Regions from separate parts of the Sinomonas halotolerans genome, predicted to be linked through region 1. Evidence: riboswitches for the same ligand, from Rfam matches in the RefSeq annotation. Region 1 holds a riboswitch; the other holds the start of a gene.

Region 1 (5,831 bases):
TCGAGCAGTGCGCCGGATTCCTGCGCATCACGGGCGGGAAGCAGCCCCTCGATTCCTCCTCCGTCCACCCCGAGGCCTACGGCCTCGCCGGCCGCATCCTCGAGGCGGCAGGCGGTGCAAAGGAGCGGGTCGCGGCGCTGGACGCGGCCCAGTTCGTCGACGACCGCTTCGGCCTGCCCACGGTCCGGGACGTCATGGCCGAGCTCGCGCGCCCGGGCCGCGACCCGCGACCGGAGTTCGTCACCGCGGCGCTCGCCGAGGGCGTCGAGACCATCAACGACCTCAAGCCCGGCATGGTGCTCGAGGGCACGGTCTCCAACGTCGCCGCCTTCGGCGCCTTCGTCGACCTGGGCGTGCACCAGGACGGGCTCGTCCACGTCTCGGCGATGAGCACGAAGTTCGTCTCCGACCCCCGCGAGGTCGTCACATCGGGGCAGGTCGTCAAGGTCAAGGTCCTCGACGTCGACCCGGCCCGCAAGCGCATCTCGCTCACCCTCCGCCTCGATGACGAGCCCGGCGGCGGGCGGCCGGGAGCGGGCGGCGAGGCGCGCCGTCGTGCGTCCGACGCCGAACGGCGCCCGGGTGCCGAGCGCGAGGCCGACCAGCGGGCCGGCAAGCGCGGGGGCGGGCGTGGGGCCGGCCAGACGCGGTCCGGGGAGCCCCGCTCCGACCACCCCCGGTCTGGGCAGCCCCGGTCGGGGCAGGGCGGAGGCCAGGGCGCTGCGAAGGGCGGGCCGGGGAGCGGGGGCGCAGACACGGCGCTTGCGGACGCTCTGCGGCGGGCAGGCCTCGCGCGCTGATCGGCGTTGGCCCTGGGGCCACTGGGGTCATGTCCCCGCACGCGGACTCGACCCCGCAAGGCTGTGGAGCCGTGTCACGTCGCGGGGTCATGTCCCCTCCCGCCGCGGGCGGCGCGGGTGTGTCGGATCTCACGGCTCCGGGGCCCGGAATCCGGGGCGTTCCGCCCTCTCCGCCCCGTCAGAATTGACGGTGGGGCCACGAGATCCACGGCCCCGGAGCGAGTGGAGAGAATGTTCGAGTTCAACCTTCAGACGGCCGTCTTCTTCGGCACCGTAGCCCTCGGTGGGCTGCTCTTCTTCCTGTCAGTGGCGGCCCTCGCGGGCGCCACGCTGCTGCTCGGAGCCATCCGCGGCATGCGGCGCACACGCGGCGCCGCTCTCAGCCCTGACGGCGGCCTGCTCGGCCGCGGCAGCAGGAGCGTGTCCACGGCCGAGTGAGCGCCGGACGGGGCGGGGGAGTGGCGCAGGCCATTTGCCGACGTGACCTCCGGCATAGCACAATGGACTAGTGCCGCTATGAGCGGCGCCGCCCGGCTCAGGTCCGGGACCAGTTGGAGCACAGACCCAGCTGGGCCACAACTGAACATTGCCTCTGATCTGCGGCGGGAGAGTCCTGCGAGCATGAGCAAGCAGGCGCCGTAGGAGCAACACCTCCCCAGGAATCTCTCAGGCACCTGTACCGCTGCGGCAAGGCAACTCTGGAAAGCAGCCCCGCACCCAGCGGCGCTCACCGACGGTGCAAGCCGGGAACACCCGGCGGAATCTCTCAGGTCCCATACAGAGCGGGGAGGAACGAGAGTCAAAAGCCGCGCCACCCGGCCGGCCTGATTGATGGAGTTCCCCGTGACGGACCTTTCCCCCGCAGCATTCGTCGACCGGCACATCGGTGCCCGGCGCGATTCCGACATCAAGCACATGCTCGACACCGTCGGGTTCGACAGCGTCGAGGCGCTCGCCGAGACCGCCGTCCCGGACAGCATCAAGCAGGACAAGCCGCTCTCCCTCGGCCGCGCCCTGAGCGAGCCCGAGACCCTCGCGGCCCTCCGCGCCCTCGCGTCGAAGAACCGGCCCCGCGTCCAGATGATCGGACAGGGCTACTACGACACGGTGACGCCGCCCGTCATCCGCCGCAACATCGTCGAGGACCCCGCCTGGTACACGGCCTACACGCCCTACCAGCCGGAGATCTCCCAGGGCCGCCTCGAGGCCCTCCTGAACTTCCAGACCGCAGTCGAGGACCTCACGGGCCTCCCGATCGCGAACGCGTCCCTGCTCGACGAGGCCACCGCCGTGGCCGAGGCCGTGCTGCTCATGCGGCGGGCGAACAAGGACAAGGCCTCCAAGGATGGCAAGACCGTTCTTGACGCGGACCTGTTCCCGCAGTCCATCGCGATCGTCAAGGGCCGCGCCGAGGCCCTGGGCTTCGAGGTCGAGGTCGCCGACCTCTCCAACGGCCTCCCCGAGGGCCCCATCAACGGGATCGTCCTGCAGCAGCCCGGCGCCTCCGGCCTCGTCGCCGACGCCACCGGCCTCATCGCCGCTGCCAAGGAGCGCGGCGCCATGGTGACCGTCGCCGCCGACCTCCTGGCGCTGACCCTCATCAAGTCCCCGGGCGAGCAGGGCGCGGACATCGCCGTCGGCTCCGCCCAGCGCTTCGGCGTCCCGCTGTTCTACGGCGGCCCGCACGCGGCCTTCATGGCCGTCCACGCTGGCCTCGAGCGCCAGCTCCCCGGCCGCCTCGTGGGCGTCTCGAAGGACGACGCCGGACAGCCCGCCTACCGCCTCGCGCTCCAGACGCGCGAGCAGCACATCCGACGCGAGAAGGCCACGTCCAACATCTGCACGGCCCAGGCGCTCCTGGCCATCGTCGCGTCGATGTACGCCGTCTACCACGGCCCCGAGGGCCTCAAGGCGATCGCCCAGCGGACGCACCGCCACGCCGTCTCGCTCGCCGCGGCCCTCGCAGGCGCCGGGGTCGAGGTAGCACACACGAGCTTCTTCGACACCGTCACTGCCGTGGTCCCGGGCCGCGCGGCCGCCCTCGTGGAGAAGGCCGAGAAGCAGGGCATCAACCTGCGCCTCGTGGACGCCGACACCGTGGGCATCTCGTGCGACGAGACGACGACCTCCGAGCACGTCGCGACCGTCGCCTCGGTCTTCGGCGCCGGTGCCGCGGGCGACGGCGTCGACTCCCACCTCGGTGCCGAGGACGGCGCTGCGGGCTTCGGCCTCGCGGCGGAGGTCCACCGCTCGAGCCTCTACCTCCAGCACCCGGTGTTCCACACGCACCGCTCCGAGACCCAGATGCTGCGCTACCTCCGCAAGCTCTCGGACCGCGACCTCGCGCTCGACCGCACCATGATCCCGCTCGGCTCCTGCACCATGAAGCTCAACGCCACGGTCGAGATGGAGGCCATCACGTGGCCCGAGTTCGCCGGGATCCACCCGTTCGCCCCGGACACGCAGACCGAGGGCTGGCGGGAGCTCATCGCCGATCTCGAGGCCGATCTGGCCACGATCACCGGCTACGACCAGGTCTCGATCCAGCCGAACGCGGGCTCGCAGGGCGAGCTCGCCGGCCTCCTCGCGATCCGCGGCTACCACGCGTCCCGCGGGGAGTCCCAGCGCGACATCTGCCTCATCCCGGCCTCGGCGCACGGCACCAACGCGGCCTCCGCCGTCCTCGCGGGCATGAAGGTCGTCGTCGTCGCGACCGCCGCCGACGGCACGATCGACCACGCAGACCTCGAGGCCAAGATCGAGGCCAACCGGGACCGCCTCTCGGCGATCATGATCACCTACCCGTCCACGCACGGCGTGTACGACGCCGACGTCCGCGAGGTGTGCGACGCGGTCCACGCCGCGGGCGGCCAGGTCTACATCGACGGCGCCAACATGAACGCGCTCGTGGGCCTCGCCCAGCCGGGCCAGTTCGGCGGCGACGTCTCCCACCTGAACCTCCACAAGACCTTCTGCATCCCCCACGGCGGTGGCGGGCCGGGCGTCGGTCCCGTCGCGGCGCGCGCGCACCTGGCCCCGTTCATGCCGGGCAACGCCGCTGACTGGGCGGGCGGGGCGGACGTTCCCGTGTCCGCGTCGCGCTTCGGCTCTGCCGGCGTGCTCCCGATCTCCTGGGCGTACGTCAAGCTCATGGGGGGCGATGGCCTGACCGAGGCCACGAAGTCCGCGCTGCTCGCGGCGAACTACATCGCCAAGCGCCTCGACGAGCACTTCCCGGTCCTCTACACGGGCGAGGCCGGCCTCGTGGCGCACGAGTGCATCCTCGACCTGCGCGATCTCACCGCCAAGACCGGCGTGACCGCGGAGGACGTCGCCAAGCGACTCATCGACTTCGGCTTCCACGCCCCGACCCTGGCCTTCCCGGTGGCCGGCACGCTCATGGTCGAGCCGACCGAGTCCGAGGACCTGGCGGAGATCGAGCGGTTCATCGACGCGATGATCGCGATCCGCGCGGAGATCGACCAGGTCGCCGCCGGCGACTTCGCGGTCGCAGAGTCCCCGCTCCGCCTCTCCCCGCACACGGCCGCGGCCGTGGTCTCCACCGAGTGGGACCGGGCCTACACCCGTGAGCAGGCCGCGTTCCCGGGCCGGACGCACACCCAGGACAAGTACTTCGCCCCCGTGGGCCGGATCGACGGCGCCGGCGGTGACCGCAACCTCATCTGCGCGTGCCCGCCCCTCGAAGCGTTCGAGAACTGACAGCTGACGAGAACCCGCAGCCTTCGAGATCTGAGAACCAGGAGACTTCCATGACCGAGACCACTGCGCCGGTGAGAACCGAGAAGCACACCGCGCTCTACGACCAGCACGCCGCGCTCGGCGCGTCCTTCACCGACTTCGGCGGCTGGCAGATGCCGCTCAAGTACGGCTCCGAGCTCGCCGAGCACAAGGCCGTCCGCGAGGCCGCCGGCCTTTTCGACCTCTCCCACATGGGAGAGGTGTGGGCCACTGGCCCGGACGCCGCCTCGTTCCTCGACTACGCCCTCGTCGGCAAGCTCTCGGCGATCGCGGTCGGCAAGGCCAAGTACTCGCTCATCTGCCGCGAGGACGGCGGGATCATCGATGACCTCATCGTCTACCGAGTGGCCGAGGACGACTTCCTCGTCGTCCCCAACGCGGGCAACGCGGCCACGGTCGCGGCAGAGCTCGAGTCCCGTCGGACGGCGTTCGAGGCCGCCCAGGACGGTGCCGCTGAGTCCAAGCCGCGCCTGGCGCTGCGCGATGCCTCCGAGGAGACCTCCCTCGTGGCCGTCCAGGGTCCGAACGCCGAGGCGATCCTCCTCGGCGTCGTCCGCTCCGAGGACGCCGAGGCCGTGACTGGCCTCAAGTACTACTCGGGGATCGAGCTCGAGGTCCAGCTTGAGGACGGCGCGATCCCGGTCCTGCTCGCCCGCACCGGCTACACCGGCGAGGACGGCTTCGAGCTGTTCGTCGCCAATGGCCGCGCAGCCGAGCTGTGGGCCGCGCTGGCCGCGGCCGGCGAGGGCCACGGCCTCATCCCGTGCGGGCTCGCGGCGCGCGACTCGCTGCGCCTCGAGGCCGGCATGCCGCTCTACGGCAACGAGCTCTCCCTCGCACGCACCCCGTTCGAGGCGGGCCTCGGCCCGGTCGTCGCCCTCAAGACCAAGGAGGGCGAGTTCGTGGGCCGCTCGGCGCTCGCGGCCGCCAAGGAGGCAGGCGCAGGCACGACGACGGGCCAGCGCCTCGTGGGGCTCAAGGGCCTCGGGCGCCGCGCGGCCCGTGCGCACTACCCGGTCCTCAAGGACGGCGTGCAGGTCGGCGAAGTGACCTCCGGCCAGCCGAGCCCGACGCTCGGCTACCCGGTCGCGCTCGCCTATGTCGACGTCGAGCACTCCGCGGTCGGCACGAGGCTTGACGCGGACCTGCGCGGCAAGGCCGAGCCGTTCGAGGTCGTCGAGCTCCCGTTCTACAAGCGCCAGAAGTAGGCGCCTGGGCTTTCCGCCCACCCAGTCCTTCCCCGTCGAAGAAGAAGAGGAACACCCCTATGAG
Region 2 (5,831 bases), on a different contig from region 1:
CCGGCTACATCAAGCTTCCCGAGCCCGCGACCGCGCCGAGCCTCGCTGCATGCCCGAGCGGCACCTACGACTACCTCCCGCCCGAGCAGACCACCGTCAACGTGCTCAACGCCGCCGGCCGGGAGGGGCTCGCGAGGCAGGTCGCGGACGAGCTCGCGAAGCGCAGGTTCAGGGTCCTCGCCGTGGACAACGAGAAGTTCTCCACCGCGGCCACGGCCGTGGTGCGTTCCGGGTCCGCGGGGGAGGCTGCCGCGTTCACGCTTCAGCGGCACGTTCCGGGCAGCGTGTTCGTGCGGGATCCGCGCGCCGACGACTCCGTGGACCTCCTGCTCGGCCCCGCGTTCACCGGGCTCGCCGCGCCCAAGGTGGTCGACCAGACCCCGGGCACCCTCAACTGCGAGCTTCCCAGCCCGACGGCGACCCCGCCCGTCCGCTGAGGCCGGCCCGGCCCGGCGCCCCGCTCAGGCGCGCAGCGGCCGCCCGTCCTCGCCGAAGCGCGCCCCGACCCCCAGCTGGATGAAGCGCACGGTGGCGTCCGTGCGGCGCTCGCCGGCGTCGTCGTCCGCCTCTTCCGCAGCCTCCTCCGGGCCGCCCCCAGGCCCTGGAGCCCCGCGGCGCCCGCGGTCCGCGCTCGCGGTGAGGGAGCCGTGGACCAGCTGGACGAGCTCCTCGACGTCCCCCTCGGGCAGGTACCCCTGCGCCATCCCGTCGGTGAGGATGGCCTTCAGGAGGTCGTTCAGCTCGCCCACGTGGTCGCCCAGCTTCGCGAAGGACGACGGCGAGAGCACCGCGCGCATGGCGGGTCCCGGGGGGAGGTGGCGGCGGGAGAGGTCCTCGACCTGCGCACGGATGTACACGGCGAGCCGGTCGACCGGGTTCTCGAGCCGCGCGAGCTCCGCCTTGAGGTCCGTGAGGAACCGGCCCGTCTCGGCGAGGGCGTAGCCGATGAGCAGCTCCTCCATGTCCGCGTAGTAGTTGTAGACCGCAGTGCGCCCCACCCCGGCCTGCCGGGCCACGTCCGTCATGGTGAGCCCGGGGAGGCCGCGCGTGAACAGGAGCTCGCCGAACGCGTCCAGGATGCGACGCTGCGTGAGAGCGCGCTGGGCTGCGTTCGACTCGGCCTGGATGCGGGGCATGTCTACATTTTACGTCGGTGTGTCACCAAAAGCCCTTTGTTGCGGGTGATCAAGCCTGCTCCTGCGCGCGCATGTCGTGCCGATGGCGCGGCCTTTGACAGCGGTCGGTGAGCCCCGACACACTGATCGGGTGCGGCCGTGCCCGCCATACAACTGAAGACGCCGATGATCCGCGGCGGGAGAATCCCGCCGGCGCAGCAAGCGGGTGCCGTAGGAGCAAATCCTCCCCAGGAATCTCTCAGGCCCATGTACCGCCGCGGTGAGGCTCCTCTGGAAAGCAGCCTCCGGGCTCACCGACGGTGCAAGCGGACCACCCTCCCGCGGAAACTCTCAGGTCCATGACAGAGCGGGGAGGACGCCCGCCGGCTTCGCCCGGCCAGAGAAGAGGAGTCCTCCATGCCAGCGCATGCCCTTCCCCCCGCCGCAGGCCAGGCACCGTCCTGCCCGGCCCCCGCAGCCAGCCCGGCCGTTCGCGATCCCGGCCCCCCAGCCCTTCCGCTGCGCCGGGAGATCGTCCCCACCGAGGGCATTGCCGCCCGGGTCGCCGCCGCGCTCCCCGAGGGCTCGGCCCTCACCGTCACGTGCCTCCCGCACCACGGCATGGAGCCGACCGCGGAAACCTCGGTCCGGCTCGCGGACCTCGGCTATCGCGTTGTGCCGCACCTCGCGGCGCGCAGCATCGTGGACAGGGCGCGGCTGGCGCGCGCGCTCCGCGAGTTCGCGTCCGCCGGGATCACGGAGGTTTTCGCCGTCAGCGGCGACGCCGCGCAGCCGGCGGGGCCCTACGCCGACTCCACCTCGCTCCTGGAGGACATCGCCGACCTCTCCGGCGGCGCGTTCGCCGCAGGGGTGGCGGGCTATCCCGAAGGGCATCCTCAGCGCAGCGGGCCCGAACTCCTGGATGCGCTTCTCGCCAAGCAGCACCTCGCCGCCAGCGTGGCCACGCAGATGTGCTTCTCCGCCGCCGCGATCACGGACTACGCCGCGCTCCTGCGCGCCGAGGGCATCCGGCTCCCGGTCTGGGCAGGCGTCCCCGGCGCCGTGCCACGGGCGCGGCTCGTCGCGCTGGCCGCGAAGATCGGCGTGGGCCCCTCGCTGGCGTTCATCACCCGCAAGGGCCCCCTGGCCCGCCGCCTCCTGGGCAGCGGCGGGGTCTACTCGCCGGAGGGGCTCGTGCGCAGCCTCGAGACGAGTCCGGCAGGCCTGGCCGGGATCCACCTCTTCACCTTCAACAGCTTCGGCTGAGCGCGCTGTACGCGGAGGGCGCTGCGGGCGCCCTCATCCCAGGGGATAGTCAATGAACGCGAAGGCCGAGGAGTCGGGCGCCCAGCTGGGGACGTTGACCGTCCCCTGCCCGCCCCACAGGGCAACGAGCGTGACGGGCTCGTCGCATGCGCTGACGTGGACGAGCCTGAGCTCCACGGGCTGGTCCGCGGGGTGGCCGCGGGTTCCCGGTGCGTAGCTGAGGTACACCGCAACACTGCCGTCCGGCGCGACGTGCGGGAACCAGTTCACCCGCTCGTCGTGGGTGAGCTGCTCGAGCTGGCAACCGTCGGGGCGCGCCCGTGCCAGTTGGGCGTGCCCCGGCAGTGCCGAGAACTGTTCGGTGTTGAAGACGATCCACTCTCCGTCAGGTGTCCACTCGCACCCGTCCGCCGGGCCGGGGTGGGTGGTGACGGCGAGGTCGTTGCCGCCATCCGTGTCGACCGTGTGGATGGTCGCGGACGCCCACCAGTCCCCGCCCTCCGGTTCGAGCCGTACATAGGCGAGCCTCTGCCCGTCGGGGCTGACGCCGTGCAGGAAATGCATTGCCCTGTCGTCGCGGGTCACGCGCCGCGCGGGACCGCCCCCGAGCGAGGTCGCCCAGATGTGCCCGTCATCGGCCGAGGCGAACAGCGTGGCCCCGTCCGGCGCGAGGACGTGATCGTTGTTGACGCCGGGCATGCCCGGCGAAGGGATCTCCCGGGGCGGACCCGATCCATCGACGGGGAGCGTCCACAGGAGCCCGTCGCCGTTGAGCACGAGGCGGCCGTCGGGCGTCCAGTTCGGGGCCTCGTAGAGGCGCTCGCGGGATTCGAAGACAGTCCGGACACTGCTGGATGCCCTGTCCCAAATGCGGATCCGGGCCCGCTGGCCCCGGCGGAGCTGCCGTGGACGGGCAGCTGTCCCGCCCCACCGGGGACCCTCGGCAGGTGCTGGCGCTGCCACGCGTTCAGGACTGGTTGCTGAAGGCGGCGTCGAAGGACTGGGAGCTCGGGGCGAAGTCGAACTTCTTGAGCTCCTTGAGTGCCTCCGGGGCGCCGACGAGGCGGTCCATGCCGGCGTCCTCCCATTCGACCGAGATCGGGCCGTCGTAGCCGATCGCGGTCAGGGCGCGGAAGCAGTCCTCCCACGGAACGTCGCCGCGGCCGGCGGAGACGAAGTCCCAGCCGCGGTGCGGGTCGCCCCAGGACAGGTGCGAGGAGAGGATCCCGGCCCGGCCGTTGCCCATCCGCATCCGGGTGTCCTTGCAGTCCACGTGGTAGATCCGGTCCGCGAAGTCGGTGATGAACGCGACGGGGTCCAGGCCCTGCCACACCATGTGCGAGGGGTCCCAGTTGAGCCCGAACGCCTCGCGGTGCCCGATCGCCTCGAGCGCCCGCTGCGTGGACCAGTAGTCGTAGGCGATCTCGGACGGGTGGACCTCGTGCGCGAACCGGACGCCGCACTCGTCGAAGACGTCCAGGATGGGGTTCCACCGGTCGGCAAAGTCTTGGAAGCCGGCCTCGATGACGTCCGCGCCGACGGGCGGGAACATGGCCACGTACTGCCAGATGCTCGAGCCCGTGAAGCCCACGACGGTCTTCACCCCGAGGGCGCGGGCGAGCCGGGCGGTGTCCTTGAGGTCCTCGGCCGCACGCTGGCGCACGCCCTCGGGGTCGCCGTCGCCCCAAACCGCGGAACCCACGATCGCCTGGTGCCGGAAGTCGATCGGGTCGTCGCACACGGCCTGGCCCTTGAGGTGGTTCGAGATGGCGAAGAGCTTGAGGCCGTGCCGGGAGAGGATGCCGAGGCGCTCGGCGATGTACGCCCCGTCGTCCCAGCGGGCGGCGTCGAGGTGCTCGCCGGAGACGGCGATCTCGAGGCCGTCGTAGCCCCAGCCGGCCGCGAGCTCGGCGACCTCCTCGAGCTTGAGGTCGGCCCACTGGCCGGTGAACAGGGTGAAGGGGCGGGGCATGGGGTTCCTTTCTGCGGGGAACGGGTCAGACTGCTGGAATGGCTCAGAGGTGCACGGTGCTGGACTTGGCGGCGGCGGATTCCTCGATCGCGCCGAGGACGCGCTGGACCTGGAGGCCCTCCTCGAAGGACGGGCTCGGGGCGGAGCCCTCCCGGATGGCCTCGAGGAAGTCCCGGATCTGGTGGGTGAACGTGTGCTCCCAGCCGATCATGTGCCCCTGCGGCCACCACGCGCCGGCGTACGGGTGCCCCGGCTCGGTGACGACGATCCGGCGGAAGCCCTGCTCCTCGGCAGGTGCGGTCGCATCGAGGAACTCGAGCTCGCCGAGCCGCTCGAGGTCGAACGCGAGCGCCCCCTCGGAGCCGTAGACCTCGATCCGCAGCGAATTCTTCCGCCCGGTGGCCACGCGCGAGACCTCCACCGAGGCGACCGCCCCGGAGGCGAGGGACAGCGTGGCCCAGGCGGCGTCGTCGACCGTCACCTCCTCCGGACCCCCGGGCCCGGGGCGCTGCGCCACGAAGGTGTGGAGGCGGCCCGAGACCTCGGTGACCGTGTCACCGGTGAGGTACTGCACCTGGTCGATCGCGTGGGAGGCGATGTCCCCGAGCGCGCCCGAACCCGCCGTCTCCTTGCGGAGCCGCCAGGTCATGGGAGCCCCCTCGTCCGCGAGCCAGTCCTGCAGGTACGACGCGCGGACCTCGCGGACGGCGCCGATCCTCCCGGCCGCGATGAGCTGCTTCGCGTAGGCGAGCGCCGGCACGCGCCGGTAGTTGAAGCCGACCATCGAGACGACGCCGCGCGCGCGGGCCGATGCCGCGGCAGCGACCATGCGCTCGGACTCGGGCAGCGAATTGGCCAGCGGCTTCTCGACGAGGACATGCTTGCCGGCCTCGAGCGCGGCGATCGCGATCTCCGCGTGCAGCCAGCCTGGGGCGCAGATGTCCACGATGTGCACGTCGTCCCGCGCGATCACCTCGCGCCAGTCCGTGGCGGACTCCTTCCAGCCGTACCGCGCGGCCGCCTCGGCGACCTGCTCGGCGTCCCGCCCCACGAGGACCTTCTGCTCCACGGCGGGGACGTCGAAGTAGGCGGCGACGTTCCGCCAGGCCTGCGAGTGGGCCTTGCCCATGAAGGCATAGCCGATCGCGGCGACGCCGAGCGGCTGGCTGGCGGGCTGCTCGTTCGTTTCCACGGTGTGCTCCTGATTCCTGCCGCGGGGGCTACTTGACGGCGCCGGCGGACAGGCCGGCGACGAGGTGCTTCTGCACCAGAATGAATCCGATGAGGACAGGAAGCGAGACCACGACCGATGCGGCCATGAGCTGGTTCCAGAACACGTCCGATTCGCTGGCATAGGACTTGAGGCCCAGGGAGAGGGTCTTGGTGGCCTCGTTCGTCAGGACGGAGGCGAAGAGGACCTCCCCCCACGCCGAGATGAACGAGTACACCGCTACGGCGATGATGCCCGGCTTGGCCAC

The links. Region 1 has a riboswitch for glycine ahead of gcvP (aminomethyl-transferring glycine dehydrogenase). Riboswitches for the same ligand answer to the same signal wherever they lie in the genome.
Region 2: linked by a shared signal. The riboswitch ahead of ABCQ75_RS05590 (methylenetetrahydrofolate reductase) and the one ahead of gcvP (aminomethyl-transferring glycine dehydrogenase) in region 1 are both predicted to bind glycine.

What each region holds. Positions count from the first base shown of each region.
Region 1 covers NZ_JBDFRB010000001.1:477,390-483,220, reverse strand. Annotated here, with positions in the region: gene ABCQ75_RS02130 (Tex family protein) at 1-800, shown strand, start outside; gene ABCQ75_RS02125 (hypothetical protein) at 1,032-1,238, shown strand; glycine riboswitch at 1,394-1,492, shown strand; glycine riboswitch at 1,494-1,591, shown strand; gene gcvP (aminomethyl-transferring glycine dehydrogenase) at 1,632-4,520, shown strand; gene gcvT (glycine cleavage system aminomethyltransferase GcvT) at 4,571-5,767, shown strand; gene gcvH (glycine cleavage system protein GcvH) at 5,827-5,831, shown strand, end outside.
Region 2 covers NZ_JBDFRB010000003.1:315,694-321,524, forward strand. Annotated here, with positions in the region: gene ABCQ75_RS05580 (LytR C-terminal domain-containing protein) at 1-437, shown strand, start outside; gene ABCQ75_RS05585 (TetR/AcrR family transcriptional regulator) at 462-1,136, opposite strand; glycine riboswitch at 1,303-1,400, shown strand; gene ABCQ75_RS05590 (methylenetetrahydrofolate reductase) at 1,533-2,381, shown strand; gene ABCQ75_RS05595 (TolB family protein) at 2,415-3,344, opposite strand; gene ABCQ75_RS05600 (sugar phosphate isomerase/epimerase family protein) at 3,349-4,353, opposite strand; gene ABCQ75_RS05605 (Gfo/Idh/MocA family protein) at 4,397-5,545, opposite strand; gene ABCQ75_RS05610 (carbohydrate ABC transporter permease) at 5,574-5,831, opposite strand, start outside.